DNA from 2 places in the Nocardioides ultimimeridianus genome. Region 2 is predicted to be linked to the other one. Evidence: predicted binding sites of a transcription regulator. Region 2 holds the regulator's gene; the other holds the start of a gene.
The links. Region 2 encodes HrcA, which represses chaperone genes, less so after heat shock. Its sites were predicted from a motif close to TTGGCACTCGNNNNNNNCGAGTGCCAA; they were not measured.

Region 1: the regulator HrcA is predicted to act here: its motif matches at 2,252-2,278, upstream of groES (co-chaperone GroES).

What each region holds. Positions count from the first base shown of each region.
Region 1 covers NZ_BAAHAB010000022.1:45,670-61,459, forward strand. The annotation lists gene ACYU8V_RS20045 (MMPL family transporter) at 1-909, opposite strand, end outside; gene ACYU8V_RS20050 (THUMP-like domain-containing protein) at 1,021-2,205, opposite strand; gene groES (co-chaperone GroES) at 2,413-2,706, shown strand; gene groL (chaperonin GroEL) at 2,785-4,407, shown strand; gene zwf (glucose-6-phosphate dehydrogenase) at 4,679-6,112, opposite strand; gene ACYU8V_RS20070 (GNAT family N-acetyltransferase) at 6,206-7,075, shown strand; gene ACYU8V_RS20075 (hypothetical protein) at 7,076-7,618, opposite strand; gene guaB (IMP dehydrogenase) at 7,786-9,291, shown strand; gene ACYU8V_RS20085 (hypothetical protein) at 9,383-9,832, shown strand; gene ACYU8V_RS20090 (RNA-binding S4 domain-containing protein) at 9,883-10,245, shown strand; gene ACYU8V_RS20095 (hypothetical protein) at 10,242-10,565, opposite strand; gene ACYU8V_RS20100 (GuaB3 family IMP dehydrogenase-related protein) at 10,789-11,907, shown strand; gene ACYU8V_RS20105 (hypothetical protein) at 11,963-12,763, shown strand; gene ACYU8V_RS20110 (response regulator transcription factor) at 12,773-13,444, opposite strand; gene ACYU8V_RS20115 (sensor histidine kinase) at 13,441-14,706, opposite strand; gene ACYU8V_RS20120 (hypothetical protein) at 14,881-15,201, shown strand; gene ACYU8V_RS20125 (cytochrome P450) at 15,188-15,790, shown strand, end outside.
Region 2 covers NZ_BAAHAB010000007.1:283,349-299,138, reverse strand. The annotation lists gene ACYU8V_RS08135 (beta strand repeat-containing protein) at 1-3,977, opposite strand, end outside; gene ACYU8V_RS08130 (matrixin family metalloprotease) at 4,129-4,875, opposite strand; gene ACYU8V_RS08125 (cold-shock protein) at 5,198-5,401, shown strand; gene ACYU8V_RS08120 (16S rRNA (uracil(1498)-N(3))-methyltransferase) at 5,507-6,247, opposite strand; gene dnaJ (molecular chaperone DnaJ) at 6,270-7,436, opposite strand; gene hrcA (heat-inducible transcriptional repressor HrcA) at 7,462-8,484, opposite strand; gene ACYU8V_RS08105 (MBL fold metallo-hydrolase) at 8,565-9,374, shown strand; gene ACYU8V_RS08100 (hypothetical protein) at 9,403-9,639, shown strand; gene ACYU8V_RS08095 (DUF3097 domain-containing protein) at 9,702-10,541, shown strand; gene hemW (radical SAM family heme chaperone HemW) at 10,608-11,744, opposite strand; gene ACYU8V_RS08085 (EF-Tu/IF-2/RF-3 family GTPase) at 11,741-12,136, opposite strand; gene ACYU8V_RS08080 (AMP-dependent synthetase/ligase) at 12,158-13,981, opposite strand; gene ACYU8V_RS08075 (MOSC domain-containing protein) at 14,068-14,697, opposite strand; gene ACYU8V_RS08070 (hypothetical protein) at 14,771-15,421, opposite strand; gene ACYU8V_RS08065 (DUF3099 domain-containing protein) at 15,514-15,702, opposite strand; gene ACYU8V_RS08060 (NAD(P)/FAD-dependent oxidoreductase) at 15,721-15,790, opposite strand, start outside.

The DNA of each region.
Region 1 (15,790 bases), on a different contig from region 2:
CAGCGCACTGAACGCCACGATCACCGCGCCGCCGGCCGAGGCGATGGCCTCGCCGGCGCGCTCCATGGCCGTCACGATCGAGGTCTTGACGTCCTCGCCGAGCCGGAGCCGCTCACGGTGCCGGAAGATCAGGAACAGGATGTAGTCGGTCCCGATCCCGTAGAGGACCACGATCAGGATGACCTCCAGCGAGGAGTCCGCCTGCAGGTTGAACGCCTCGTTGGCCCAGCCGATGAGGCCGGTCGCGACCTGGGACACCAGGCCGACGACGAGGATCGGCAGCAGGCAGATGATCACGCTGCGGAAGATGATCGCGAGCAGCAGCACGATGAGGACCACGGTCGCGATGCCGACGATGGCCAGCGTCTTGGCGCTGGAGTTCTGCGAGTCGAGCTGCTGGGCGGCCGGGCCGCCGACGTACAGGGTGAGATCGGTGCCCTGGGTGAGCTTCGCGGCGTCGTCGCGCAGGGTCTGGGCGTCGTCCATCGCCGTCTTGTCGTACGCCGTCCGGTCCTTGGTGATGCCGAACGCCGCCTTGGCGGCGACCTTGTCCGGGGACGGCTGCGCGACCGCGGCGGCCGGGGCCAGCTTCTGGAAGGTGCCCGGCAGCTCGGCGTTGAGGTCGCGCACGATCGAGCTGGCCTTGGTCAGGTCCTGCGGCGTCAGCGCGGCGCCGTCGCTGCGCGAGAACGCGAGCGTCGCTCCGGTCTGGGTGCTGAACTGCGGGAACTCGGCCGCCATGGTGTTCGCGGCCTTGATCGACTCGTACTTGGCGGGCAGGAACGAGGACTGGTCGGTCGTTGACTTCAGGCCGGGAGCGAAGGCGATCACCAGACCGGCCAACAGGATCCAGGCACCGACGACGTACCAGGGGCGACGGGAGACGAAGCGTCCTAGGGCAGCGAACATGCAGCGGAATCTACGACCTCGATGCTTGTCAGTCGCATGCTTTTCGTCATGGGCCCGCGGTGACCTGGGCCACGAGCGGAGCGGGACGGGCGGAGGGCGGGTACGCCGCCGTCACGCCGGGCGGATCGGCTCGACCAGAAGGCAGGTGCCCTCGCCGGCCACCCGCGTCAGCACGATCGTCGCCTCGTCGTCGCCGGCCAGCGCGAGCCGCTTGCGCAGCTGCTCGGGGGAGACGTCGACGCCGCGCTTCTTGATCGTGATCCGGCCGATGCCGCGCTCGCGCAGGGCCGCCCGCAGCGGCTTCTCGCGGTAGGGCAGCTCGGTGATGACCCGGTAGCCGCGGGCGAACGGCGTCGTGAAGGGCTGGTCCGAGGTCACGTAGGCGATCTTCGGGTCGACCAGGGCCCCGCCCACGCCGGCGGCGACCGCGGTGACCAGGCCGGCCCGGATGACGGCGCCGTCGGGCTCGTAGAGGAAGCCGCCGATCGCCCGCACCCCGACCGCGTCGGGGCCGGGGTCGTCCTCGTCGTCCAGCGTGGCAAGGCCGCCGTCGAGGATGACGGTGGCGCGGCGGGCGGCCGTCGCCGTACGCCCCGACCACAGGGCCGCCTCCTTGACCTCGCCGCCGTCGCTGACCCACTCCGCCTCGACGCCGTCGGGGATCAGGTCGTGCGGGATGCCGGGCGCGACCTTGACGCAGGCGTCGCGCGCAAGGAGCTGCTGGACCCAGGCCCACGGCGGCGTCCAGTCGTCGACGTGGAAGCTGCGGCCCGCGCCGGTACGCCGCGCGGGGTCGGCGAACGCGAGGCCGAAGGGCGTGTGGTCGACGGTCGTGGCGTCGGCGACCGCCACCGCGCCGGGCAGCCCGAGCGCGGCCAGGTTGGCCTCGGCCATCGCCACCCGCAGCGGGTCCAGGTCCACGCCCGCGCAGACGATGCCGGCGCGGGCCGCCGCGACCAGGTCGCCGCCGATGCCGCAGCCCAGGTCGATCAGGGTCTCGGCGCCGAAGGCGCGCATCCGGGCCGCCCGGTGCTCCGAGACGCGGAGCCGCGTCGCCTGCTCGAGCGCGTCGCGGGTGAAGTACATCCGTCCCGCGAGGTCGCCCAGCTTCGCGGCGGCGTGGGCGCGCAGCTCCACCTGGGTGAGCACCGTGGCGGCCTGCTCCGCCGTCGTCGTACGCCGCAGCAGGGACTGGACCTGCAGCTCGGACCCACCCTCGCCCACCGCGTCCGTGGCGGACGCGAGCGCGGCCTGGCCGTCGTCGGTCAGCAGCCAGGCGAAGGTAGTGAGGTCCACGGCCCGATCCTCTCAGGATCGGAGCCCGGACCGGAGTCGGCCCGCTCTGGCACTCGTCCCAGGTGAGTGCTAACGTCTGAGTTGGCACTCTCCACCGGAGTCTGCCAATGCCTGCGGCCGGAGTGCGGCACCCGCGACGACGCCCTCTGCGTGCGCAGGCGAAGACGTGAATTGCCACATCAACCATGTGAAGGGGAGGTCGACACCGTGTCGATCAACATCAAGCCTCTCGAGGACCGCATCGTCGTCAAGCAGGTCGAGGCCGAGCAGACCACCGCTTCCGGCCTCGTCATCCCGGACACCGCCAAGGAGAAGCCCCAGGAGGGCGAGGTCCTGGCCGTCGGCCCGGGCCGCATCGACGACAACGGCAACCGGGTCCCGCTCGACGTCGCGGTGGGTGACAAGGTCATCTACAGCAAGTACGGCGGCACCGAGGTCAAGTACTCGGGCGAGGAGTTCCTGATCCTGAGCGCGCGCGACATCCTCGCGGTCGTTTCCTGATTTCCATCGAGTCGTGAGTGTCAGCGTGACCCCCGGGTCACGCTGACACTCACGACTCGTTCTCGTTAAGGAGAAAGCATGGCTAAGATCCTCGAGTTCGACGAGAAGGCTCGTCGCTCGCTCGAGCGCGGTGTCGACGCGCTCGCGAACGCCGTCAAGGTGACGCTCGGCCCCAAGGGCCGCTACGTCGTCCTCGACAAGAAGTGGGGCGCCCCCACGATCACCAACGACGGCGTGACCGTCGCGCGTGACATCGAGCTGGACGACCCGTTCGAGAACCTCGGGGCGCAGCTCACCAAGGAGGTCGCGACCAAGACCAACGACGTCGCCGGTGACGGTACGACGACCGCGACGGTCCTGGCCCAGGCGATGGTCCACGAGGGCCTGCGCGCCGTCGCGGCCGGCTCGAACCCGATGGGCATCAAGCGCGGCATGGACAAGGCCGCCCAGGCCGTCTCCGAGGCGCTGCTGAAGTCGGCTCGCGAGGTCGACTCCAAGGAGGACATGGCCTCCGTCGCCACGATCTCCAGCCGCGACGCCCACATCGGCGCGCTGCTGGCCGACGCCTTCGACAAGGTCGGCAAGGACGGTGTCATCACCGTCGAGGAGTCCAACACCATGGGCACCGAGCTGGAGTTCACCGAGGGCATGCAGTTCGACAAGGGCTACATCTCGGCGTACTTCGTGACCGACCCGGAGCGCATGGAGGCCGTCCTCGACGACCCCTACATCCTGCTCAACCAGGGCAAGATCTCCTCGATCCAGGACCTGCTCCCGGTGCTGGAGAAGGTCATGGCGACCGGCAAGCCCCTGTTCATCCTGGCCGAGGACGTCGAGGGCGAGGCGCTCTCGACCCTGGTCGTGAACAAGATCCGCGGCACCTTCAACGCGGTCGCCGCCAAGCAGCCCGCGTTCGGCGACCGCCGCAAGGCGATCCTGCAGGACATCGCGATCCTGACCGGTGGCCAGGTCATCAGCCCCGAGGTCGGCCTCAAGCTGGACCAGGTCGAGCTGGAGTCCCTGGGCCGCGCCCGCCGCGTGGTGGTCACCAAGGACAGCACCACGATCGTCGACGGAGCGGGCGACAGCGCGCAGGTCGAGGGCCGGGTCAACCAGATCAAGAAGGAGATCGAGGCCTCCGACTCCGACTGGGACACCGAGAAGCTGCAGGAGCGCCTGGCCAAGCTGGCCGGCGGCGTCTGCGTGATCAAGGTCGGCGCCGCCACCGAGGTCGAGCTCAAGGAGAAGAAGCACCGCATCGAGGACGCCGTCTCCGCGACGCGTGCCGCGATCGAGGAGGGCATCGTCCCCGGCGGTGGCTCCGCGCTCATCCACGCCGTCTCGGTGCTCGAGGGTGACCTCGGGCTCGAGGGCGACGAGGCCGCCGGCGTACGCATCGTGCGCAAGGCCGCCGACGAGCCGCTGCGCTGGATCGCCGAGAACGGTGGCGAGAACGGCTACGTCATCACCTCCAAGGTGCGCGAGGCCGGCCCGGGCGTCGGCTACAACGCCGCGACGGGCGAGTACGGCGACCTGGTCGCCCAGGGCGTCCTCGACCCGGTCAAGGTCACCCGCTCGGCGCTCGTCAACGCGACCTCCATCGCCGCGATGCTGCTCACGACCGAGACCCTGATCGTGGAGAAGCCCGAGGAGGAGACCGAGGCCGCGGCCGCCGGTCACGGCCACGGGCACGGTCACTGACCGATCGCTCCGAGCGCCCCGTCTGCCCCGGCAGGCGGGGCGCTCTGCGTTTCTCGCGGTCCGGTCAGTGGCTCAGTTGTAGTGGACCCACGGGGTCCAGTGGTACGGCGACGGGAGGTAGTCGTCGGTCGTCACCGTGTCCGTGATCTCGTGGTAGGTGTCGCCCTTGACGTTCACGCGAACGCGGGGCGGGCGATCGATGCACCAGCGCGGGATGTTCGCGACGATGATCGGGTAGAGGCCCCCGACGCCGAAACGACGGCCCGCTCGCTCAGCTCCGGCCGAGCCGCCATCCGCCGGTGGGCAGCGCGAGTGCGTCCTCCGGCCCCCAGGAGCCCTTGGCGTAGGGCTGCACCCGCGGCCGGTGGTCGAGCACCGGCTGGCAGATCTCCCAGAGCCGCTCGACCTCGCGCGCGCCGATGAACAGCGTCCGGTCGCCGCGCATCACGTCGAGCAGCAGCCGCTCGTAGGCCTCCAACGGGCCCGCGTCGGGTGCGTCGCACAGCAGGTCCAGCCGGAACACCGCCTCGACCAGGGCCATGTCCGGCCCCGGCCGCTTCGCCCGTACGTCGATCGCGATCCGCGGCTCGTCGCTGAGCTCGATGACCAGCTCGTTGGGCTCCGAGCGGGTCGCGTGCGCCGGCTTGAGCCATTGGTGCCGCGGGTCGCTGAACCGGATGGTGATGGTCCGCTGGCCGGCGGCGAGCGCCTTGCCGGTGCGCAGGTAGAACGGCACGCCGCGCCACCGGTCGTTGTCGATCCACGCCTCGATCGCGACGAAGGTCTCGACCTCGGAGTCCGGCGCGACGTCGGGCTCGTCGCGGTAGCCGTCGTACTGGCCGAAGACGACGCGCTGCGGGTCCAGCGGCCGTACGGCGGCGAAGGCCGCCGCCTTCGCCGCGCGGATCGCGCCCTCCCGGAACGCGTGCGGGTCCTCGATCGCGACGAAGCCCAGCAGCTGGCACAGGTGCGTGGTGACCATGTCGCGCAGGCAGCCGGTGCCCTCGTAGAACGCGCCGCGCCCCTCGATGGTCAGCTTCTCCGGCACGTCGATCTGCACCGACTCGATGCTGTGCCGGTTCCACGCGGGCTCGAACAGGCCGTTGGCGAAGCGCAGCGCGAGCAGGTTCTGCACGGCCTCCTTGCCGATGAAGTGGTCGATCCGGAAGACCTGCTCCTCCTCGAACACCGCGCCGAGCGTGGCGTCCAGCTCGCGCGCCGTCGCCAGGTCGGTGCCGAACGGCTTCTCGCAGACCAGGCGCGCCCGCTCCGCCAGCCCCTCCTGGGCCAGCATGCCGACCATCGCGGGCACGGCCGACGGGGGCACGGACAGGTACAGCAGGCGGCGTACGTCGCCCAGCGTCAGCCCCGCGTCGATGGCGAGCCGGTCCTCGGCCCGGTGCACGGCGTCGGCGAGCGCGGAGCCGTCGTCGTCGGAGGAGGCGACGAACGAGATCCGCTCGAGCAGGCGGTCGGCGACGACGTCGTCGAGGTCGCCGACGAACTCCTCGAGCGACTCGCGGACGTGCGCGCGGAAGTCGTCGTCGGAGCCGGGGGACCGGCGCCCGCTGCCGATGACGGCGACGTGCTCGGGCAGCCGCTTGGCCAGCGCGAGGCGGTACAGCCCGGGGAACAGCTTGCGGGCGGCGAGGTCGCCGGTCGCGCCGAACAGGACGAGGACGTGGGGAGGGAGGTCTGCGGCCATGTCTCCAGCCTGCCCGTCCCGTCAAGGTCGGCCGCAACACGGGAGCGACGGCGACGCAACCTCCGCGACATGTGCCCGGCGCACCATCGGTGCATGTTGTGGAGAGTCCGTGCCAAGCTGCCCGACCGCCCGGGCGTCCTCGCCCTGCTGGCGTCCGCCTGCGGACGGGCGGAGGGCAACATCGTGGCGCTGCACGTCTTCCGGGACCGCGGATCGGTGACCGACGAGCTGGTGATCGACCTGCGCGACGAGGCGGGCCTGCCCGCGATCACGGCGATGGTCGCCGAGGCCGGTGGCGAGCTGGTCTCGGCCGCGCCCTGCTCGGCTGCGGCGGCCGACGACCAGCCGACCCGCTACGTGCGGGCGGCCGAGCAGATCCTCAGCCAGCCCACCGCGTTCCCCGAGATCGCGGCGGAGCTCTTCGACGCCCGGGTCGCGGTGGACGACCCGGCCGCGGACGTCCTGGAGATGGTGGTCGGCGACAGCGCCACCCTGCAGATCCGGCGTGCGGTCCCCTTCACGGCGGTCGAGCGCGAGCGCGCGGCGGCGCTCGCCGACCTGGTGGGCCGGGCGCTGGAGGCACGGGTCCCCGTCCCCTCGCGCACCTTCGGCTCCGCGCTCGAGTACGTCGCCGACGGCGCAACGATCTCGGCGCTGGCCGGCGGGCTGGTCGCCGGTCGGGCGACGTACGAGGTGCCCGATGCCGGGCCCTGGCCGGTCGACATCTGGGTGGACCCGGCGTGGCAGCGGCGCGGCATCGGCACCCGCCTGCTCACCGAGATCGCCCGCGCGGCCAGGTCCCGCGACGCGGCCGAGATCGTGCTGCTCGCGCCGGGCGACTCCCGCGCGGTCCTGCCGATGGTGCTGGCCGCCGGCCTGCGCGGCCGGATCCGGGTCGCCGAGGGCACCCTCACCGTGCGGATCTCGCTGGCCGAGCTGCGAGCGTCCGCGCCGGCGGGCTGATCAGCCGCGCCGCACCCAGGGCGTCCAGTGGTAGCGGGTCGGCAGCCGGTCGAAGACGGTGCCGGTCTCGAACACCGACTCCACGTTGACCCGGACCCGCGGCGGCCGGGCGATGCAACGGTTCGGGATCGAGATCCAGACGGTCGCCGGCATCGAGGACCCGTAGTGGGCGGCGCCGCTGCACCCGGGGCGGCCGAGCGGACCGCCCGACTCGTCGCTGGCCCACTTGTTCGCGTGCGCCATCCCCCACTGCTCGACCTCGCCGTAGATCCCGACGAACCAGTCCGGGTAGCCGTGACCGGCGGTGTCGAGGTAGACGTGGAAGTGGTCGCTGAAGTAGCCCTCGGAGCCGGAGACGATCCGGATCGTCAGGGCGCGTGGACCGTAGGTGACCTTGACCCTGCCGATCTGGTCGTGGCCGCCGGGCTGGTCGACGGTGTCGATGAAGGTGCGGGTCTGCGCCATGGCGGGCGCCGCAGTGACCGTGGGGGCCAGGGCGGCTGCTGCCACGACGACGCCTGCGATCGAGTTCCTGAGCTTCATGAGGGCGCTCCGCGGGTTGAAGGGATCGTCACCCGTCGTGCTGCCCGGGTGGCCGGTGGCCGAAACGGCAGGCGGGCTGCCCGGGTCGCGGTCAGGGGGCGTTTCCCCGCCTAGATCACACCCCGGTCGGTTCGTTCAGCCGGGTGTGCGCGCCGTAGGATCTCTGCATGGATGAGGTTCCCGCGAAGTTCGCCCCGCTCGGTCTCACCTACGACGATGTGCTGCTGCTGCCGGGTCATTCCGACTTCGCGCCGGACGAGATCGACACCACCGCGCGGCTGACCCGCGAGATCTCGATCAAGGCGCCGCTCATCAGTGCCGCGATGGACACCGTGACCGAGTCGCGGATGGCCATCGCGATGGCCCGCCAGGGCGGCATCGGCATCCTGCACCGCAACCTCTCCGCCGACGAGCAGGCCTATCAGGTCGACCTCGTCAAGCGCACCCAGACCGGCATCATCTCCAACCCGGTCACCATCGGGCCCGATGCGACGCTGGAGGATCTGGACCGCATCTGCGGTGAGTACCGGGTGTCCGGCCTGCCCGTCGTCGACACCGACAACCGGCTGATCGGCATCATCACCAACCGCGACCTGCGGTTCACCCCCGTCGCGGAGTGGAGCACCACCAAGGTCGACGAGGTGATGACGCCGATGCCGCTGATCACCGGCCACGCCGGGATCTCCCGCGAGGACGCCACGCTGCTGCTGCGTCAGCACAAGCGCGAGCGCCTGCCGCTGGTCGACGACGCCGGCCGGCTCGCCGGTCTCATCACGGTCAAGGACTTCGTCAAGGGCGAGCAGTTCCCCAACGCGTCCCAGGACGCTGACGGCCGGCTCATGGTGGGCGCCGCGATCGGCTACTTCGGCGACGCCTGGGACCGCGCCACGATGCTCATCGAGGCCGGTGTCGACGTGCTCGTCGCGGACACCGCGCACGGCAACGTCCGGATGCTGCTCGACATGGTGGCGAAGCTCAAGAGCGACCCCGCGACCAAGCACGTCCAGGTGATCGGCGGCAACGTCGCCACCCGCGAGGGCGCGCAGGCCTTCATCGACGCAGGATCCGACGCGATCAAGGTCGGCGTGGGCCCCGGCTCCATCTGCACGACCCGCGTCGTCACCGGCGTCGGCGTCCCGCAGATCACCGCTGTCTACGAGGCCTCCCTCGCCGCCGGCCCCGCCGGCGTACCCGTCATCGCCGACGGTGGCATGAAGCACTCCGGTGAGATCGCGAAGGCCCTCGTCGCGGGCGCCGACGCGGTCATGGTCGGCTCGATGCTCGCCGGCACCGAGGAGTCGCCGGGCGAGATCGTGTTCCACAACGGCAAGCAGTACAAGGCCTACCGCGGCATGGGCTCGCTGGGCGCCATGTCGAGCCGCGGGAAGAAGTCCTACTCCAAGGACCGCTACTTCCAGGCCGAGGTCACCAGCGACGACAAGATCGTGCCGGAGGGCATCGAGGGCCGCGTGGCCTACAAGGGCCCGCTGGCCACCGTCGCCCACCAGCTCCTCGGCGGCCTCAACCAGTCGATGTTCTACATCGGTGCGCGCAACATCCCCGAGCTGAAGGAGAAGGGCCGGTTCGTCCGGATCACCTCCGCCTCGCTCAAGGAGAGCCACCCGCACGGCGTCGAGATGACCGTGGAGGCCCCGAACTACTCCGGTCGCTGAACTACTCCGGTCGCTGACCGCGGCCCCTCCTGCTCCGGTCGCATGGCCGGTGGCGGGTCGGGTACCGCCCCGTCGGCGAGAGGAGCCGACGATGAGTCTCAACGAGTGGTTCGGAGAGTGGAACGACCCCGGCTGGATCGCGGTCTACGTGATCGTGGCGCTGCTGGTCCTCGGTGCGCTGCTGACGGCCGGGCGGAGGAAGAAGCACGACCGCGACCGGCAGCGCGCGGAGTCCCTCCGCGCCGAGGCGCGGGGCGACGAGCCGATGCTGGCCCGCCGCGAGGCGGAGGCCCGACGGCTGGAGGCCGAGTCGCAGGAGGCCCGCGCCGAGGCGGACCGGCGCGAGGCGATGGCGCGCTCGCAGCGCGAGAAGCTCGACAGCCAGCGCGCGGCGTACGCCGACCGGATGCAGGAGGCCGACCGGATCGACCCCGACGTCAAGACCGGCAAGAACGGCGAGCGGTTGGACACGAGCGACACGGCCGACACGACCCGCGGCGACACTGCGCGCGATCCTGAGCGGCACGACGTCAGTCACTGAGCTCCGGCGTACCGCCACCGGCGTATCGTCCCTGCTGCAGGAGGGGCGATATGTCGGTGCGTGTGGATGCCTGGTGCTGGGCGGTGCGGCTCTACAAGAGCCGCTCGCAGGCGACCGCTGGCGTCAAGGCCGGCCACGTGCGCATCAACGGCGCTCGCGCGAAGCCGTCGCAGCCGGTGAGGGTCGGCGACGAGGTGCGGGTGTTCACCGACCGCGAGCACATCGTCGTGGTCAAGGAACTGCTCGCTAAGCGGGTCGGCGCGCCGCTGGCGGTGCTCGCCTACGAGGACCGCACGCCCGCGCTGCCGCCCAAGGAGGCGCGACCCGCGCCGGTGTTCCAGCGCGAGCGCGGCGCCGGCCGGCCCACCAAGCGTGATCGCCGGGTCCTCGATCGGCTGCGCGACCCCCGTTAGGCGAAGGCCGCCCTGCTCTTCGCGCGCTCGCCGTGGATGGTCGCGACCGTGAAGATGGCGACCAGGGGTGCCTCCAGGCAGATCGCGAGGAGCGCTGCGCCGAGGACGGCTCCGCGGGGGCTGGTCCACACGTCGAACCAGGCATCGACGGCGAACATCACCGCACAGATGCCGGTGAAGATCGTCGTCGATCGGTGGTGCCGCCAGGAGGCGAACGCCGCGAGCGCGACCATCGACCACTCGAGCAGGTCGAACCCCAGCCACGCGACGTCGTAGTGGCGCGTCGTCACCTGCGAGGTGATGGACGTCGAGAGGTACACGATCCAACCGAGGAACCCGACGGCGACGCACAGGGCGAACCACGTGATCCATCGAGGCAGGCGCGCGGGGATCCTCACACCTGTCCATCGGCGCGTACGGAACGGTCCTGAGCCGGCCATCGAGGACGCCCGTCCTCGAGCCGGATCAGGCCACTCGCCGGTGCCGAGAAGTGAAAGCTGTTCTCGTTCCGAGGTCGGGAGTGTGTGTCGATAGGATCCCGGGGTGAGTGAGATCGAGATCGGCCGTGCCAAGCGGGCCCGCCGCGCCTACTCCTTCGACGACATCGCGATCGTGCCGTCACGGCGCACGCGCGACCCGGAGGAGGTCTCGACGGACTGGCAGATCGACGCCTACCGCTTCGAGCTGCCGATCCTGGCGGCGCCGATGGACTCGGTGATGTCGCCGGAGACCGCCGTCGCGTTCGGCCGGCACGGCGGCCTGGGCGTCTTGAACCTCGAGGGCCTCTGGACGCGGTACGACGACCCGACGCCCCTCCTCGCGGAGGTCGCCGAGCTCGAGGGCGTCGAGGCGACCCGCCGGCTGCAGGAGATCTACACCGAGCCGATCCGTGCCGAGCTGATCACCGAGCGGCTGCGGTTCGTCCGCGACGCCGGCGTGACGGTGGCCGGCTCGCTGAGCCCGCAGCGGACCAAGGAGTTCGCCAAGACCGTCGTGGACGCGGGCGTCGACATGTTCGTCATCCGCGGCACCACGGTGTCGGCCGAGCACGTCTCCAGCCAGGCCGAGCCGCTGAACCTCAAGGAGTTCATCTACGAGCTCGACGTGCCCGTCATCGTCGGCGGCTGCGCCACCCACCAGGCCGCGCTGCACCTGATGCGCACCGGCGCCGCCGGCGTGCTGGTCGGGTTCGGCGGGGGCGCCGCGCACACCACGCGGACGGTGCTGGGCATCGCCGTACCCATGGCGTCGGCGGTCGCCGACGTCGCCGCCGCCCGCCGCGACTACCTCGACGAGTCCGGCGGCCGCTACGTCCACGTCATCGCCGACGGCTCCATCGGCACCTCGGGGGACCTCGCCAAGGCGATCGCCTGCGGCGCCGACGCGGTCATGGTGGGCTCGCCGTTCGCCCGCGCGACCGACGCCCCCGGCCACGGCTTCCACTGGGGCACCGAGGCCCACCACGCCGACCTGCCGCGCGGCCGGCGGGTGCAGTTCGAGCAGGTCGGCACCCTCGAGGAGATCCTGTTCGGCCCGTCCCGGGTCGCCGACGGCACGATGAACCTGGTCGGCGCGCTGAAGCGCTCGATGGCCACCACGGGCTACACCGAGCTCAAGGAGTTCCAGCGGGTCGAGGTCGTGGAGTCGGGCTCCGGCTGCTGAGGCGCGTTCACCGAATCAGGTCCGGCACGCCGATCGCAGCACTTACGCTTCCGTCGTGCTGGATGACTGGGGGCGGTTGACGGACCGTGGCAGGGCGATCTACGCCTCCACGGCGACCGCCCTCGTCGTCGCAGACCTCGCGATCCTGCTGACGGTGCACCTGTCGCGATCCTCGGACCTTCCGACGGCGAGGCTCATCGGGCAGGTCCTACCAGGAGGCATCGTCCCGCCGGTGGCCGTCTTCTTCGTGGCGTCGCGGATGACGGGTCAACGCTGGCCGGTGTGGACGCTCGCCGGAGCGTCGGTCGGGATCACCGCGCTGTGGTACTGCTTCGCCTCCGTCCTTCCCGGCTTGGTCGATGGGGCCCGTGCAGAGGTCAGCGGTCAGGCCGACTACCGGATCGTGCTGCCAGCGCAGGTCGGGCCCTGGGCACGAGCGAAGATCCCACCCGCGAAGGAGAGGCAGCTGCGCATGTCCGCGGGAAGGCTCGACCTGGAGCGCGACGGACTCCATCCGCAGATCGGTGTCTACACCGTCCACGGACGTTCTACCGTCGTACTCTTCGGAGTCAACCTGGCCGGTGGCTCTCTGGCCGAGGCTCGTCACAGCACCTCCGAAGCTGCGCGAGAGATGATGCGCGGTGCCGAGGTGGACCAGCCGTCGTCGGTCGATGCCGGTCACCTCGGTGGCTCGATGTCATGCGGCATTGCGCCCCCAGCCATCGCCCGGGGGTATCGCGTGTGCGTCTGGAGCGACGCGTCGACGATGGGAATGGTCTTCGTTCCTGCCGGGAGCGACGACCGAGCACGAGCGGTGGCGCTGCAGTTCCGTGAAGGTGCGACCAAGACGTCCTGACCGCAGCTGTCAGCCGGCCAGCCCGTGGTCGTAGGCGTACACGATGGCGGCGGGGCGGTCCCGCAGACCGAGCTTGCTGAAGATCCGGCCCACGTGGCTCTTCACGGTGAGCTCGGAGATGAACAGGTCGCCGGCGATCTCGCCGTTGGTGCGGCCGGCCGCGATGGCGCGGAGCACCTCGACCTCCCGGTCGGTGAGCGCGTCGACGGCGGGGGTGGGGCGCGCGACCGGCGTCGAGCGGTACGCCGCCAGCACCCGCCCGGTCACGGCCGGGTCCAGCCACGAGCCGCCCGCGGCCACGGTGCGCACGGCCCGGATCAGGTCGTCGGCGGGGGAGTCCTTGAGCAGGAACCCGGCCGCGCCCGCACGGAGCGCGCCGGACAGCAGCTCGTCGTCGTCGAAGGTGGTGAGGACGAGCGCGGGCGGCGGGTCAGCCCGCTGCTGCAGCGTCTCGATCGCGGAGATGCCGTCGACCTCGCGCATCCGCAGGTCCATCAGCACCACGTCGATCGCAGACCCGAGCTCGTCCACGACCGAGGGCAGCGCGGCGCCGTCCGCGCACTCCGCGAGGATCTCGAAGCCGTCGCGGCGGCGCAGGATCCGGCGCAGCCCCGAGCGGACCAGCTCCTGGTCGTCGACCAGCACCACACCGACCGGGCCGACGGCGCCGACCGGCGTCACTGCGCCTCCGCCGGTACGCCGGTGAGCAGGTCGACCGGGCACCGCAGGCCGCCGCGGCCGACGGGCAGCCGCAGGTCGACGGTCCAGCCGTCGTCGCGCCCTCCGACCGACAGCGTCGCCCCGAGCTGCTCGGCGCGGGTGTGCATCCCGGCCAGCCCCGAGCCGACGCCGGGCCGACGCCCGGCCGGGGCGGGGTTGCGCACCGACAGCCGCACCTGGCGGTCCGAGACCGCGACCCGCATCGACACCGGCGCACCGGGCGCGTGCTTGACCGCGTTGCTCAGCGACTCCTGGGCGATCCGGAACAACCCGAGGCCGGTCGGCTCCGGCAGCCGGGACAGGTCGCCGCGCTCCTCGTAGGCGACCACGAGACCGGCCGCGCGGAACTGGTCGACCAGCCCGGCGATCCCGGTGGCATCCGGCAGCGGCGTCAGGGGACTCGGCCCCGACGCCAGCGTGCTGACGGTCGCCCGGATGTCGGTCATCGCCTGCCGGCCCACCGCCTCCGCGTCGGCGAGCGCGGCGTCGACCTCGCCCGCGGTCTGGGCGACATCGGCGGGCGATGCGGCCGCGCCGAGGTCGCGCAGCGCGTGCCGGGCACCGGTCAGGTGCAGCATCGTCACGCTCAGCGAGTGCGCGACGAGGTCGTGGATGTCGCGGGCGATCCGCTGCCGCTCGGCCATCGTGGCCTGCTGCCAGGCCTGCTCGCGCGCGATCCGCTCGGCCGCGAGGGCACGGCCCTGCCACAGGATCATCGCGCCGACGACGTACCCCAGCAGCAGGGTGAGCAGCTGGAACGGCAGCACGGCCGGGTCGGTGAGCGCGGCGTGGACCGACAGCACGGTGGCGCAGACGAGCGCGACGGCCGTGCCGGGGCGGACCCCGTCGCGGCCGGTGGACTCGCCGGTGACGCACATCAGCAGCACCGGGACGGCGTCCAGTCCGGGGAGGTGGGTGCTGGTCGGGGTCGCGAGCAGGAGCGCGGCACCGGTGACCGGGCCGAGGACGTCGACGTACCAGGGGAGCCAGACGCCGAAGCCGAGCTGGATCGCCCCGGCGGCCGGGACCAGCACCAGCACCACCGACAGCGGGTTCAGCGGCCACAGGGCGTCGCGCATGCTCAGCGCCACCACCGCGCAGACGAAGGTCGCGACCGACGTCAGCACCGGGACGTACCACGGGTAGGAGATGCCGTGGGCGAGGCAGTGCGTCTCGATGCGGCGCTTCCACCGCGTGCCCATCGCCAGGCCCCTGTCCAGCATGACGACAGCGTAGGTCCGCCCGCAGGCGGTCGGCATCCTTCCGTGGAGGGCGTCCGATCTCCTCCCACGGTAGGACGCCCGATGCGGCCCACGGGGCGATGCTGGAGACCTCTCCCCGCACCTAGCGTCGAGTCATCGATCCGGCACCGCGCCGGCCGCCGAGAGGAGAACGTCATGGGATGGAACGAGACCCACCGCCGGTGGCAGGTGCTGCGTCAGCTCGAGACCGAGCTGGCCCACAGCGACGGGCCGCTGCCGTGGAGCGAGGAGTACGCCGACCTCTTCGGCGACCGGGCCGCGATGCTGGCCATGCTGCGCTACCGCTGGGAGCTGGCGCGCGACGCCCAGGTCGACCCCAGCCTGCCGGAGGCCGTCCTCGACGAGCAGCGGCGGCGGATCGACCAGCGCTTCGGCGGCGTACGCCGGATCCTGGAGCGCTACGCCTACCTGAGCGCCGACGGCGGTACGCCGGGGACGGCCCATGTCGCCGCGTGACCTCGGCGCCCGGGCCGGTGCCGAGGCGCGGAGCTGGGGCCGGTGGGCACTCGGCTTCGGCTTCGGCCGCACGATGATCCGGCTGGGGGCCCGGCGCGGATCGCTCGCCGCGCGGCTGTCCATCGATCCCGAGCTGCACCGCGATCCGGTGCCCGGCTTCGAGGGGCTGCGGCGCCAGGGGCCGGTCGTGGTCAGCGGCCCGATCGCCGCGGCCGTGGGTCACGAGGCGTGCAACGAGATCCTGCGCGGCGACGACTTCGGCGTCGGCGGCGGTCACGGCGAGCTGCCGACGCCGATGCGACGCCTGCTCGCCCGGATCTCCGAGCCCGACGTCATGGGTCCGCTGGACCCGCCGTCGATGCTCGCGGTCGATCCGCCCGAGCACAGCCGCTACCGCCAGCAGGTCGCGCGCGCGTTCACCGCCCGCAAGGTCGGCCGGATGGTCGACCGGGTCGAGGACGTCGCCGTACGGCTGCTCGACGAGCTGGAGGGGCAGGAGAGCTTCGACCTCGTGGAGAGGTACGCCGCGCTGCTGCCCGTCGTCGTCATCTCCGAGCTGCTCGGCGTGCCCGAGGAGCATCGCGAGCGG
Region 2 (15,790 bases):
CCCGAGGCCACGGGGACGCCGGCACCGAACCGCGGCACGTAGCCCACGTTGCGGGCGGCTACGCGGTGTCCGAGGACCACCGTCCCGGACACCGCGAGCCGATCCTTGGCCGTCGCCGACATCCCCACGCTGAGCACGGTCGATGAGGTGCCGGTGAGGCTGCCGGAGACCGTGAGCCGTCCGTACGCCGCAGCCCCCGGGGCCACCGTCGCACGACCGGTCGTGACCGCGCCGCTCACGGTTCCGGACCCCTCGAGCAGCCCGCCGGCGAACGTCAGCGCGGCAGCCGGGGACGAGCCCGCCAGGCGCGCCCCCGCGACGACGTCGGTGGACCCCGTGGCCTGGCTCAGCCCGGGGACGGTGAGCGTTCCCGAGCGGACCGTGAGTGCGCCCGCGTTGACGAGCGAGCCCACCGCGAGCGTCGCGGGTCCGCTCGCGGTGGTGGCCGCCGCGAGGCGGAGCGTGTCCGGCCCGTACAGGTCGTCGACGACTCCGGAGCCGATCGTCGTCGGGCCGGCCAGCACCACCGTGCTGGGCGCGTTGCCCGTCGTACGCCCGAGGTGCTTGGTCGTCGCGCCGCTCACCGAGATGCCCCCCGTCGTGGCGAGGCGCAGGGAGGCTCCGGAGAGCGTGCCGCCGAGCCAGGCGAAGCGGCCCGCTCCGCCGAGCGTCGTGGCGCCGTCGACGCCGCCGCCGTCCAGCTCGAACGTGGTCGTCGCGGCCACCGTCGGCGAGCCGGTGATCGTCGTGCTCTGGTCGTCGGCGAACGTGCCCCCGCCCGAGATCGTCGTGCCCGCCAGGGTGCTGCTCGCGCCGCTGCCGAGCTCCAGCCGTTGCGCCGGGGCGATCGCGATCGTGCCGCCGGTGTCGGCCAGCGCTACGCGGTCCAACACGGCGCCCGCCCGGCTACCGGCCGGCACTGCCACGTGGCCGGTGTCGACCAGGGTCGTGACGTTGCCGCCGCCGATGGTCGATCCGGGTGCCAGGGCGATCGTTCCGTCCGACGCGTTGGTGAGGTGCGGGGCGTCGTAGACCGAGGCATGGATGTTCGCGCCGTCGCCGACGGTGATCGTGCCGTGGTTGACCAACGTTGCCGTCACCGCGCCGTTGCTCTGGTCCTTGCCCGCCAGCACCCGGTCGCCATTGGGGATGTGATCGCCGAGCACGTCGAGGTGGAAGCCCGGGCCGATCGTCAGGTTCGCCTCGATCGTGCCACCGTCCCAGGCCAGCCGGCCCGCGCCGGTGAAGGTGCCCGTGCCGCTGACGGTGTCGCCGAGGTCGGCGTCCAGCGCGGCCAGCTGCAGGGTCATGCCCTCGCCCACCGACTGATCGCCCTGAAGAGACGTCGGCCCGTCGACGAGCTCGACCTTCCCGTCCCCTGCGTAGGTCGCTCCGGCTCCGAGCGTCGCCGCGCCCTCGTCCACCAGCGCGCCGTGGCCGCTCGTCACCACCGACGCGTCCTGGACCAGCTTGGCGCCGTTGCGCAGCCCGAGGGTGCCGCCGCTGACCGACACCGTGCCGTCGTTCACCAGGGTGCCGGTGTTGCCCGTCAGGTCGTTGTCGCCCTCGGCGTACAGCGTCGCACCCTGCTCGACGTGGACCGTCGCGGCCTGTGCCTGGTAGACGCTGAACGCCAACCGGCCGCTGGCACCGATCACCCCGCTGAGGGTGAGGTCACCCTTGATGTCCAGGTCGGCGTCGAGCTCGTTCTGCCCGCCTCCGGTGACGGTCGCGTGGGCGCCTGCGGCGACGGTGATCGGCGTGGCGATGCGGCCCCCGTTCCAGGCCATCTGGCCGGTCACCGTGATGGCGCCGCCGGTGACCGAGCTCCCGCAGGTGTTCGCGGTTCCGGCCAGCGAGAAGTCCACGAGACTCACGGTCGGCACGCCGTCGACGTACGCCGAGCAGTAGCCACCCCCCGGCTGCGAGATGTACGCCGAGTCGCCGTCGCCCGGCACGCCGTGCGGCAGCCAGTTGCGCGAGTCGCCCCACGAGTGGTTGTCGCCGTTCGAGCTCAGGGACCCGCCGATCCAGCGGTACGTCGTCCCGGTGCCGCCTACCGTCGTCGGGGTCCCGCTCACGCCGGAGCCGCCGGTGATGCTCTGGTCCATGAGGACCACCGGCTGGAAGCAGGCGCTGAGCTCGGAGGTGCCCGCGGGGCCGGTGGCCGTGGCGCTCACGCCGTGACCGGCCTCGACGGCGGCGTCGAGGATGCCGAAGCTGGCGTGACCGGCGGCATCGGTGTGGACCGTGGTGAAGCCGATCCGGTTCGTCGCCTCGCCGTTGCCGGAGGGGTCGCACACCGGGTCGTCGTAGAGGTTGACCACGTACGCCGACGACGGCTTCGCGTCGAGGGTTCCGTCGACCTCGTCGTGGCCGTTCACGTCGTTGGTGATCCGGCCCGTGATGACGGGGGCGTTGGTCGCCGAGCCGGCCGCGTTCGCCGTCACGCCATCGTCCCCCAGGTCGATCCCCAGGCCGCCGTTGTCGTGGAGCGTCGTCGCGGCGGACACGTCGACGCGACCTCCGGTGTCGGTGGCGACGCCCGCACCGCCGTTGTCGGCGACGGTCGAGCCGTAGACGGCCCCCTTGGCACCGGCGCCGACGTGCACGCCGACCCCGCCGTTGCCGAGCGCGTTGCCCGACGCGTCGAGGCCGACCCTGTCGCTGGCCGAGGTGCCGTCGCCGGTGAGCACCAGCCCGTCGTGGGTGTTGCCGCTGATGACGTTGCCGGCGGAGATGTCCGAGGGCCCGGCGAGGCGCAGCCCGGTGCCGTTGGGCACCGCGGTGCTTCCCGTCGCGTCCGTTCCGATGTAGTTGAGCAGGGCGAAGGTCTGGACGGCCCCGGTGAACGAGGCGACGCCCGCATCGGTGTTCCCCGAGATCACGTTGCGGCTCGAGGCGAGCGGCCCGCCGATCGAGGTCTGGTAGGCGGTCCCCAGGTCGATCCCGACGTCGTTGCCGATCGCGGCGGTCCCGTCGGCGGTCGTGCCGATCCGATCGCCCTGGATCGCCACGAAGGCCGACGGCAGGTTGTGGTCGAGAGCCACCCGGACGCCGTCGATGCCGATGTCGCCGACCGCACCGTTGTTGTACGTCGCCTTGCAGCCGCCGGTCGGCTTCGTGGTGCCCAGGGAGATGACGTTGCCCCCGCCGCCGCTCGCGCCGACGTGGATGTTGGTCGCCCCGTCGACGAACACCCCGGAGCACTCGCCGGGGATCAGCGCGCCCGGGGCGCGGATCGGCAGCGCCGCTGTCCCCGCGGCGTTGGTGCCGATGTAGTTGCCCTCGATCCAGGCGATGTTCGACCGGCCCTCGACGTAGACGTCGGTGGTGTTGCCGGAGATCACGTTGCGCTCAGCGGCCGTCGTGCCCCCGATGATCGCCCCGCTCTGCTGGAAGTCGTCGACGCCGATGACGTTGCCGGCGGACGCGGCGCCGGTCGCATCGGTGCCGATGAAGCTCGCGGTGATCGAGTCCGGGGCGAAGACGTCCTTGGTCGGCGCGAGCTCGATGCCTGTGTAGAAGCGCTGGACGTCGAAGCCGCTGACGACCGAGCCGTGCGGCAGCAGGACCAGGCCCGTGCAGCCGCAGGTGATGCCGTCGAGGACCACCTGCGGATGGCCGGCGGAGTAGCCGGGCTGGGTGGTGGCGAGCAGGTCGACACGGGCGTCGACGGCCGGCAGGTGGGCGACCGGCCTGATGACGTGTGGCCCGCCGCCCGGGATGGCGAAGTCCACGTCCACCACGGTCGAGTCATCGTCGGCGTACAGCGCGTTCGCCTCCTGGATCGCGGCACGCAGCGTGCAGCCGGACGACGAGGCGCAGGTGCCGTCGCCGGGATGGGTGTCGGCGCTGTCGGCCGTGGACGTGACGGTCAGCGTGACCGTGCCCGCCCGAGCCGGGAGCGCGAGGACCAGGGGAACGGCGGCACCGGCGACCGCCGTCGCGAGCGCCGATCGGAGCATCCCGCGCATGCCGCGCCTCCTCGAGAGCAACCCGGAGTCATGGACACCCGATTGCAGCACCGATGGTTGCGTCGATCAATCACCCGTTCGGGCTATCCGGCATCGCCGTTCCGCGATTCGGTCCGCGGACTCCGTCGAGAGCGATCCGGTGGCGGGCATCTCAGCAGGGGATGTCGCCGAGCGCCTGCAGACCGCGGATGTCTCCCGGGCCGTACGTCGTGCGGGTGAGCGAGGGGTACATCAGCTCGTGCTTGTCCTGGACGTGGGCGAGCCCGAGGACGTGGCCGAGCTCGTGCATCACCACGGCCTGCTCGTCGCGCTGGAGGTGGCGACGGTCCTGGTCGGCGAACCAGCTCGGCTTGAGCGCGACCATGCCGGAGTGGAAGTAGCGACGACGGTCGCCGGGAGCGACGTACGACACCGAGCCGCCGACGCCGACCACGTCGTCGCCGCCCAGGTCGGAGACCTCCGTCGGGTCGGCGAAGCCGATCAGCACCGGCCCGCGGTCGCGGTCGAAGTCGCGGTCGGTGGTCGTGCCGTCGTACTGGAAGGAGATGCCGGAGATCCGCGACGCATCGGCCACTGCCCGCTGGATGAAGTCGAGGTAGTCCGCGGGCCCGTTGTCGGGGTTGATCACGTAGTGGATCGTGTCGCAGGGGTCGTAGCCGATCGGGCTGTGTGTGGTGGGCTGCACCGCCTCGAAGGCGTAGCTGCCGTCGCCGGCCGGGGTCCACAGGTTGTACAGCTGCACCGCCATCACACCGAGCACGACCGCACAGATCAGCCCCGCGACCAGCTCGCGCCAGTACCGGAACCGGAAGGGGCCGCGTGCCTGCCGGCGGACCCGGTGCTGACGGGGGTCGGCGCCCAGTCCGAACTGGGCGTCGAGCCGGTCCAGCTCGCGCATCCGACGCTCCAACTCGCGTCGCGCACGACGTTCCTCCCGAGCTCCCACGGGCAGAAGTGTGCCTCGGCGTGAGCCGTCGCGGACAAAGTTCACCCATTTGTTGCATGCAGAGGAATGCGCTCGGTGGGCAGGCGCTGATAGCGTTGGTCCTGTTGAAAGGTGCAGCGTCGTGGTGACGCGGCATCCGGTCCCCGAGAGGGGATGCATCGCGTTGGTCTTGGTTTTCGGTTCTTGCTGGACATCAGGCGCACGAATGGATGTATCAGCTCCCCCACGATCGGAACGATCCGATCGTGAAGAATCGAAACGAAGGAAATACCAAATGACCCAGGGCACCGTGAAGTGGTTCAACTCCGAGAAGGGCTTCGGCTTCATCCAGCAGGATGGTGGCGGCGCTGACGTGTTCGTCCACTTCTCCGCGATCGAGGGCTCGGGCTACAAGAGCCTCGACGAGAACCAGCGTGTCGAGTTCGACATCACCCAGGGCCCGAAGGGCCCGCAGGCGGAGAAGGTCCACGCCATCTGAGTTCCACTCAGCTTCGAGCGGGTCGCGTCCTCCGGGACGCGGCCCGTTCTGCATTTATCGGGCGAGCGTGTCGCCGCGGATCGGCGCCACACCGCCGTATCGAAATCAGGACCAGCGGGGAGTCTGCGCGAGGAGCGCGGCGACCGCGGCCAGCCCGGCCGTCGAGGTGCGCAGCACCTCGGCACCCAACCGGGTCGACACTCCCCCGGCGCCCACGAGCTGCGCCACCTCCTCGTCGGTGAGCCCGCCCTCGGGCCCGACCACCACGACGATCTCCCCACGATCCGGTACGGCGAGGGCCGCGAGCGGCTCGCTCGCGTCCTCGTGGAGCACCACGGCGAGGTCGGCGGCGGCGACCAGCTCGACGACGTCACGCAGGGTCGCGAGGCCGGCCACCTCGGGGTGCCAGGCCCGGCGTGACTGCTTGGCGGCCTCCCGGGCGGTGGCGGCCCACTTGGCCTGCGACTTCACCGCCCGCTCGCCCTTCCAGACCGCGACGCTGCGCGCGGCCGCCCAGGGCACGATCCGGGACACGCCGATCTCGGTGAGGACCTCGACGGCCAGCTCGCCGCGCTCGCCCTTGGGCAGCGCCTGGACGACGGTGATCCGCGGGGTCGGCTCGGGATGGTCCTCGACCGCCGTGACCGCCACGTCGAAGCTCCGCTTCGTGGTGGCCGCGACGGTGCCCAGCGCCACCCGGCCGAGGCCGTCGCACAGCTGCAGCTCCTCGCCCACCCGCAGGCGTCGTACGACGACGGCGTGGTGGGCCTCGTCGCCCTCGACGACCACCGTGGACCCGGGCGTGACACCGTCCAGCGACGGGACGAGGTGCTGCGGCAGGGTCATCGGTGCTGTCTCAGTGCTGATGTCAGTGGGTGCCGAACGCGTCCCGCAGCCGGCCGAACACCGTCTTGTGCGCGGGGCGTACGTCGCCGGCGGGCTGCTCCTCGCCACGGACCGCCGCCAGCTCGCGCAGCAGCTCCTCCTGGCGCGGGTCGAGGCGGGTCGGGGTCTCGACGGCGACGGTGACGATCAGGTCGCCGCGGCCGCCGCGCAGCCCGGGCACACCGCGCCCGCGCATCGTCACCTCGTGGCCGGACTGGGTGCCGGCCGGCACGGCCAGGTCGAAGGCGGTCTCCACGCCGGAGTCGGCGCTGGTCTCCAGGTCGGCCTCCAGCGTCGGGAGGCTGATGGTCGTGCCCAGCGCCGCCGCCGTCATCGGCAGGGCGACGGTGCAGCGCAGGTCGTTGCCGTGGCGGGTGAAGGTCCGGTGCGGGGCGACCAGGATCTCGACGTACAGGTCACCGGCGGGGCCACCGCCCGGCCCGACCTCGCCCTGCTCGGCGAGCTGGACGCGGGTGCCGGTGTCGACGCCGGCGGGGATCTTGACGGTCAGGGTGCGGCGCGAGCGCACGCGGCCCTCGCCGGAGCACTCGCGGCAGGGGTCGGGGATGACCGTGCCGAAGCCGCGGCAGGTCGGGCAGGCGCGCAGGGTGCGGATCTCGCCGAGGAACGAGCGCTGCACGTGTGCGACCTCGCCCTGTCCGTGGCACGTCTCGCAGGTGGTCGGCTGGGAGCCGGCCGCCGCACCCGAGCCGCTGCACGTCGAGCACCGGACGGCGGTGTCGACCTTGAGCTCCTTGTTGACGCCGAAGGCCGCCTCCGCGAGCTCGATCTCGAGCCGGATCAGGGCGTCCTGGCCGCGGCGTACGCGCGACCGCGGGCCACGCCCACCGCCCCCGCCGCCACCCGCGGAGCCGCCGAAGAACGCGTCCATGATGTCGGTGAAGGAGAAGCCCGCACCCTGGCCGAAGCCGCCACCGAACGGGTCACCGCCGCGGTCGAACGCGGCCCGCTTCTGCGGGTCGGAGAGGACCTCGTACGCCGCCGACACCTGCTTGAAGCGCTCCTGCGCCTCGGGGTCGGGGTTGACGTCGGGGTGCAGCTGGCGGGCCAGCTTGCGGTAGGCCTTCTTGATGGTGTCGCCGTCGGCGTCGCGGGCGACGCCGAGCAGCTCGTAGGGGTCCTGGGACACGGTTCTCTTTCAGTCTCTGCGCGAGTCAGTCGAGGATGCGCGACACGTAGCTGGCCACGGCGCGCACCGCCGCCATCGTTCCGGGGTAGTCCATGCGGGTCGGGCCGACGACGCCGAGCGTCGCGAGGGCCTCGCCCTGGGTGGTGAGCGGGCCGTAGCCGCTGGCCACGACGCTGGTCGCCGACAGCTGCTCGTAGGGGCCCTCGGCGCCGATCCGGACCATCACCGCGCCGTCGGTCGTCGCCTCGCCGAGCAGGGTGAGCAGCACGACGTGCTCCTCGATCGCCTCGAGCAGCGGGCGGACCGAGGTGTCGAAGCTGTCGCCGAAGCGGGCCAGGTTGGAGGTGCCGCCCACCGCGACCCGGGCGTCGGAGCGGTGGTCGCTCATCGCCTCGACCAGCGCCGCGACCACGCCTGCGGTCGCCTGATCGGTGGGTACGGCGTCGACGACCAGCCCGCTGAGGGCGGTCACCGCGTCCGCGATCTGCTCGCCGGTGGCAGCCAGGTTGACCCGGCTGCGCAGCTGGGCGAGCTCGTCGTCGGACAGCTCGCTGGTCAGCTCGACCAGGCGCTGCTCGACCCGGCCGGTGCTGAGGATCAGCACGACCAGCAGCCGGTCGGGGTTGAGGGCGACCAGCTCGATGTGGCGCACGGTGCTGCGCGAGAGCGTGGGGTACTGCACGACCGCGACCTGGTGAGTGAGCTGCGCGAGCAGCCGCACCGAGCGGTTGACCACGTCGTCGAGGTCGACCGCGCCGTCGAGGAAGGCCGAGATCGCCCGGCGCTCCGGGGCGCTCATCGGCTTGACCCTCGAGAGCCGGTCGACGAAGAGCCGGTAGCCCTTGTCGGTCGGCACCCGCCCGGCGCTGGTGTGCGGCTGGGCGAGGTAGCCCTCCTCCTCCAGCGCCGCCATGTCGTTGCGGATCGTGGCCGGGCTGACGTTGAGGCCGTGCCTCTCGACCAGCGCCTTGGACCCCACGGGCTCCTCGGTCGCCACGTAGTCCTCGACGATGGCGCGGAGCACCGCGAGTCGTCGTTCCTCCTGCATGCTCCACCTCCTGCTCGCCGGCGCCCGTGGCGTGCCCTGGCACTCGCCCGGACTGAGTGCCAAGTCTATAGCCTTTCCGCATGCCCTTCATCGAGGTGGCCGACCGGGTCTGGGTCGCCCGCTACCGGCAGCACGACGTGAACGTCTCCCTGGTCGGCGGGAGCGCAGGCCTGCTGGTCGTCGACACGCACGGCTCCGCCACCGCCGCACGCGAGGTGGTCGAGGACGTACGCCGCCTGGGAGCCGGCGACGTGACCGGGATCGTCAACACCCACTGGCACTTCGACCACACCTTCGGCAACAGCACCTTCCTGACGGCGTACGGCGCGCTTCCGGTGGTCGCGCACGAGACGGCGGCCGAGGAGCTGGGCCGGTGGGGACCCGGGGTCCCGCGCGCGGACGGGACCGAGATCGCGCTGCCCGACCGCACCTTCTCCAGCGCGCTGGCCCTCGACCTCGGCGACCGGACGGTCGAGCTGGTGCATCCCGGACGCGGCCACACCGGCGGCGACCTCGTGGTCCGTGTGCCCGACGCCGACGTGCTGCTGGCCGGCGACCTCGTCGAGGAGTCCGGCCCGCCCGCGCTGGGCGACGACTCCTACCCGCTGGACTGGCCGGTGACGATGGAGCTCGTGCTCGGCCTCACCACCCCGGCCACGACCGTGGTGCCGGGCCACGGCGCGCCGGTCGACCGGATGTTCGTGGACCGTCAGCGCGACCAGCTGGCGGCGGTCGCGGAGACGATCCGGGGCCTGGCCGGTGGCGGCGTACCGGTCGACGAGGCGCTGGCCGCCGGCGAGTGGCCGTGGGACCCGGAGCTGCTGGCCACCGCCGTCCGGCGGGGCTACGAGCAGCTCCCGCGGGGGCAGCGCCGGCTCCCCCTGGTGTGATCCCGCGATCAGCGGGTACCGCCCGGCCATGAGCGAACACGAGGCACAGGAGCAGGAAGCGGCCCCGATGGGCATCCCGGACGAGGCGCTGCCGGAGGATCTCGTCGCCGGCGAGGACAACCCGCTCGCCGAGGGCCTGCCGGCCGGCGAGACGGCCGAGGGCCTGTTGGAGCCGGACCAGGACGCCGTGCGGAAGTCCCAGGAGGCGGAGGACTCGGACGAGCCCGGCGCGATCCAGACCGGAAGCGCACCCCAGGAGCAGTGACGCGCATCGCGTCCGGCGCGCCGAGTCCCGACGTCACCCCGGACGGCCTAGCGTTTCCCGTCGTGGATCGCTATGGCACCGACGTACTCAGCGGGGACTGGAAGGTGCCCAAGCGCGGGCGCGCGGTCGAGACGCCGGCCGAGCTCGGGCTGGTGGTCGAGGAGGTCATGACCGACTGGTGCGGCGAGATCGTCGCGGTCGACCGTGACATCGACACCGTGACCCTCGAGGACCGCCGGGGCAAGCGCCGTACCTTCGAGCTGGGCCCGGGCTTCCTGCTCGAGGGCAAGCCCGTGATCCTCACCGCGCCGATCCGGGTCGCTGCGCCCGCGAAGCCGACCCGCACCGCCTCCGGCTCGATCGCCGTGCACGACGCGCGCGCCCGGGTCGCCCGGGCGAGCCGGATCTTCGTCGAGGGCCGGCACGACGCCGAGCTGGTCGAGAAGGTCTGGGGCGACGACCTGCGGATCGAGGGCGTGGTCGTGGAGTACCTCGGCGGAGTCGACGACCTCGACGCCCACCTGCGCGACTTCCAGCCGGGTCCGGACCGCAAGGTCGGCGTGCTCGTCGACCACCTCGTCGCCGGCTCCAAGGAGTCGCGGATCGCCGACGCCATCGCGCGCGGCCCCTACGGCGACAGCGTCCTCATCGTCGGCCACCCGTTCGTCGACGTCTGGCAGGCGGTCAAGCCCGACCGTCTCGGACTGCGGGCGTGGCCGATCATCCCCCGTGACATCGAGTGGAAGAAGGGCGTCTGCCGCCACCTGGGCTGGCCGTACGCCGAGCAGGCCGACATCGCCCGCGCCTGGCAGACCATCCTGGGCCGGGTCGGCTCCTTCGACGACCTCGAGCCCGCCCTCCTCGGGCGGGTCGAGGAGCTCATCGACTTCGTGACCACCTGAGCGCGAGTTCAGAATTGTGGTCGACCGAGACCCTGGCTTCGGCTGACCACACGTCTGAACTCGGCATCAGAGGAGGTCGCGGACGACGCCGTCGGCGAGGAGGCGGCCGGCGTCGGTGAGGCGGACCCTCTGGCCGGTGCCGTCGTCGGTGGGCGCGTGGATGAGGCCGCGGGCCACGAGGTCGGGCAGCGCCGCGCGTCCCGCGTCGTCGAGTACGCCGGCGGGCAGACCCTCGCGCAGCCGGACCTCGAGCAGCACCCGCTCCACCCGGCGGGTCTCGGCGTCGAGGGTCTCCGAGTCGGCCTCGGGCGATCCGCCGGCGGCCAGCCGCTCGGCGTACGCACGCGGGTGCTTGACGTTCCACCAGCGGCGGCCGGCCAGGTGCGAGTGCGCGCCCGGCCCGATCCCCCACCAGTCGCCGCTGCGCCAGTAGCCGAGGTTGTGCCGGCAGCGGGCGTCGTCGTCGCGCGCCCAGTTGGACACCTCGTACCACTCCAGCCCGGCGGCGCGCAGCGCGTGGTCCGCCTGCGCGTACTTGTCGGCGAGGTCGTCCTCGTCCGGCATCGGCAGCTCCCCGCGCCGGACGCGACGGCCGAGCGCGGTGCCGTCCTCCACGATCAGCGAGTACGCCGAGACGTGGTCGGGCTCGCACGCCAGCGCGGCCTCCAGCGAGGTCCGCCAGTCCTCCGCGGACTCCCCCGGCGTCCCGTAGATCAGGTCCAGGCTGATCTGCTCGAAGCCGGCCTCGCGGGCCCACGCGACCACCAGCGGCACCCGCGCCGGGTCGTGGGTGCGGTCGAGCACGCGCAGCACGTGCGGCACGGCCGACTGCATGCCGAAGGAGATCCGGTTGAAGCCGCCGGCACGCAGCGCGGCCAGCGACTCTCGGTTCACGGAGTCGGGGTTGGCCTCGGTGGTCACCTCGGCGTCCGGCGCGAGCCCGACCCGCTCGTCGATCGCCCCGAGGATGGACACGAGGTCGGCGGCGGGCAGCTGGGTCGGCGTACCCCCGCCGAAGAAGACCGTGTCCACCTGACGCCCGCTCAGCCGAGCGGCGGCCAGCGCGACCTCGGCGATCGCCTGCCCGGCGTACTCGGCCTGCGAGCCGCCGCCGCCGAGCTCGGTCGCGGTGTAGGTGTTGAAGTCGCAGTAGCCGCAGCGCACCGAGCAGAACGGCACGTGGACATAGAACCCGAGGCTCACCGCTCGCTGCGCAGGAGCGCGCCGCGGAGGACGTCCTCACGCGCGACACCGTCGAGGAGCAGCCCGACGGCGTCGCCCTCACCGGCGGTGTCGACGATCCGGCGGAACATCTCGATGCCGTTGACGCGGGCACCGCGCTCCTTGCCCCGCGCGTCGAGGAAGCAGACCGTCTGCCCGACGGTCAGCGTCCCCGTCGCGATGCTGCCGGTGACGACGGTGCCCCGCCCGGTGATCGAGAAGACGTCCTCGACCTCCATCGTGAAGCCCGACCCGGTCGGAGCGCTGGGGTCCGGTCGCCAGGACGGGGCGGCCGAGCCCCCGGACCCGAGTCGGTCCAGGCTGCGCTCCGCCTCGGTCTGCTCCGTGTCGGACTTCCAGAACTTCCAGCTCATGCCAGGAGCCTACGGCGCGCCTCAGCCCCCGTAGAAGCTGTCGATGAGGTCCTTGTTGTTGGCCTCGACCACGGCGCGCTTGACCTTGAGCGACGGGGTCAGCTCGCCGGACTCGATGGTCAGGTCGTGGTCGAGCAGCTCCCAGCGCTTGATGGTCTCCCAGCGGTTCAGCGAGGCGTTGAGCTGGTCGACGTGCTCGCCGATCATCTCGCGCACCTTCTCGTTGCGCGCCAGGTCGCTGTAGGACATGCCCTCGAGACCGTGCTGCGTGGCCCATTCGGCGATCTCGTCGGGGTCGAGGGTGACCAGGGCGGAGACGAAGTTGCGCTCGGCGCCGAAGACCATGAACTGGCTGACGTAGGGGCAGATGGTCTTCATCTTGGCCTCGATGGCCGGCGGGGCGACGTACTTGCCGCCGGAGGTCTTGAAGAGCTCCTTGATCCGGCCGGTGATCTTCAGGAAGCCGTCGGCGTCGATCTCGCCCTTGTCGCCGGTGCGCAGCCAGCCGTCCTCGGTCATCGCCTCGGCCGTGGCGTCCGGTCGGTGGTGGTAGCCGACCATGATGTGCGGGCCCTTGAGCTGCACCTCGCCGCCTTCGCCGATGCGGACCTCGGTGCCCGGGATCGGCAGCCCGACGGTGCCCATCTTGTAGGCGTCCGGGTGGTTCACCGTGGCGCCCGCGGCGTTCTCGGTCATGCCGTAGCCCTCGAGGATCAGGATGCCGGCGGCGTGGAACCAGGCCGCGATGTCGGCGTTGAGGGCCGCGGAGCCGGAGATGAAGAACCGGACCCGTCCGCCGAACCGCTCGCGGACCTTGCTGAAGACCAGCTTGTCGAACAGGTCGTGCTCGAGCTTGAGCAGCGGGTTGACCTTGCCCGCGCGGGCGGCCTCGTCGTACTTCAGGCCGACGGCGAAGGCGCGGTTGAACAGCTTCTCCTTCAGGCCGCCCTCGGTCTGCTGCATCGTGATGATGCGGGCGTAGGCCTTCTCGAAGATGCGCGGCGCTGCGCCCATGAAGGTCGGCTTGACGATGCCGAGGTTGTCGACGATCCGGTCGACACGGCCGTCGATCGCACAGGCGAAGCCGCACGCGAGCTGGGCCGACATCAGCACCTTGCCGAACACGTGCGACATCGGCAGCCAGCGGAACTCGAGGTCGTCGGTGCTGAGGATGTTCTGCGCCTTGATGGCCTCGCCCTCGAAGACCCACGCGCGGTGGATCGAGCGCACGCCCTTGGGCTTGCCGGTCGTGCCGGAGGTGTAGACGAGCATGCACAGCTGGTCGGCCGAGATCGACCGGGCGAGGTCGTCGATGGCGGTCGGGTGCTCGGCGAGGTACTTCTCCCCCAGCGCCTTGAGGTCGTCCATGCCGATCACCCAGTCGCCGTCGGCGCACGAGGAGTCGAAGACGATGACCTTCTCCAGGCCGGGCACCTCGGCGCGGTGCTCCTGCACCTTGGCCAGCTGGCTCGCGTCCTCGAGGAACGCGAAGCGGCACTCGGAGTCGCTGAGGATGTACGCCGTGTCGGCGCCGTTGGTCGAGGGGTACACCGTCGTCGTGGCGGCGCCCGCGCACATGTTGGCGAGGTCGGCCAGGATCCACTCGTAGTTGGTGTTCGACGCGATGCCGACGCGCTGCTCGGACTCCAGGCCCAGCGCGAGCAGGCCGGCCGCGAGCCGGCGTACCTCATCGCCCGACTGGCGCCACGTGCGCGACTCCCACCGCTCGCCGACGGGGAAGCGGAACGCCTCCTTCTCGGGGTTCATCTCGACACGGTCGAGGAACTGCGCCGCGCAGTTCTGCGGCATCCGGTCGAGGAAGCTGGTGTCGAAGCTGACGGCCACTGAGGCTCCTGAACGTTCGGAACGAGAGGGGATATATCGCCCCAAACCTAGAGCACGTCCGCCGTCTTTGTACCGGTCGGTAGGAATCAGGCGCGTTCGAGGTGGGCGGCGAGCTTGCGCGCCGGTTCCGTCGCGAGGTCCTCGATCGCCCGCAGCTCGGGCAGCCGGGAGTGGTCGAGGTTCAACGCGACGAACAGGTCGACGACGCTGACGCCGTGGCCCGGGACCGTCTCGATCGTGATCTCGTCACCGGCGGCCAGCAGGCCCGGCTCCAGCACGCGGAGGTACGGGCCGGGGCGGCGGGCCTGCATGAAGCGCTTGACCCAGTGCGTGTCGTCGTACCCGCTCGCGCCCTGCCAGCCCTTGAAGGTGTTGCACGGCGTACGGATCGAGCAGATCTCCAGCAGCGCGGTGCCGATCCGCAGCCGGGTGCCGACGATCGCGGCGTTGAGGCCGATGCCCTCGGTCGTCAGGTTCTCGCCGAACTGGCCCGGCGGGATCGGCTGCTGCAGCTCGCCCACCCAGAAGTCGAGGTCCTCGCGGGCGTAGGCGTAGACGGCCTGGTCGAGGCCACCGTGGTGGTCGACGTCGGAGACGGAGTCGCCCTCCAGCCCGAGCGGGCCGACCGCGACCGGGCCGTCGACGGGCCGCTTGTCGATGGAGCTGCGACCGACCGAGCCGGCCCAGTCGACCTCGACCGACCTCCCGACATTCACAGAGACAATCCGCGCCATGCCCCGATTCTCTCTCAGGACATGGCGCGGCCTCTTGTTGGTCTCTGGGGCTGCCTCAGGACGCCGTTCCGACGTACGTCGCCTTCGCGACCCGCCGGGTGACCAGTGAGCCGTCCTTGCCCATGATGTGGACCCGCCAGACCGGCTGGGACCGGTCGACCCCGTCCCCGTCGGGCGGGCCGTAGACCGATCCGTTGGTGCAGGAGTACCAGCCGACCCAGTTCGGGTGGGTGGGCGGCACGCCCCACGCGCCACCGATGCGGATGTCGCAGGTCGCGCCGCCGAGCAGCGTCAGCCGCTGCGGCGAGGGGTGCAGTACCGGACGCTTGGCCGCGAAGGTGCCGCTGTAGCGGATCCGCACCAGCTCGGTGTCCGACACGTAGCGCAGGCACAGCGCGGTGTGGTTCGCGGACTTCCAGCAGGACGGGAAGTAGTACGCCGTCGGGTAGCAGGTGTCGACCTTGCCGCTGACCGACGTGGTGGCCTGGGACCAGCAGCTCGTCGACCCGGCCTCGCGGTGCACGGTGTAGCCGGCGGCCGCGGTCCCCGTGCTCGTGACGGGCCGGACGACGGCGCGGGCGGTGTGGTCGAGGGTCCTGGTCGCGGCTCGGGGGTCGGTGGCGTTCGCCGTACCGCCGGAGGTGGCGGCCACGACGGCGCCGAGGGCGAGGGTGGAGAGCAGGACGCGGGTCGCGTTCCTCAGCATGGGGTTCCTCCCGGAAGGGTCTGTGCGGACACCAGGGTTGACGCGCTCCGGCCGCTCGGGGTTGCACGGCGGGCCGAGATTTCTGGAACTCCTCAGCCGTCGCTGTCCTCGCGCCAGTTGGCCGTGATGGCCGCGATCGGCGGCAGCACGGCCGCGACGACGCTCATCGCGATCGCCGCGGGCGTCGAGAACAGCCGGACGACGAACCAAGCCAGCACGATGAGTACCAGGCAGGTGCCCATGATCAGGAAGTACGCGCGCTTGCGTCCCGGAGAGGCCATCTCCTCGACGGTAGCGCCTCAGGGCAGTGTGACGTAGCCGTGGCGCATCTTCCACAGGTAGTACTTCTCGAACCCCAGCTTCATCAGG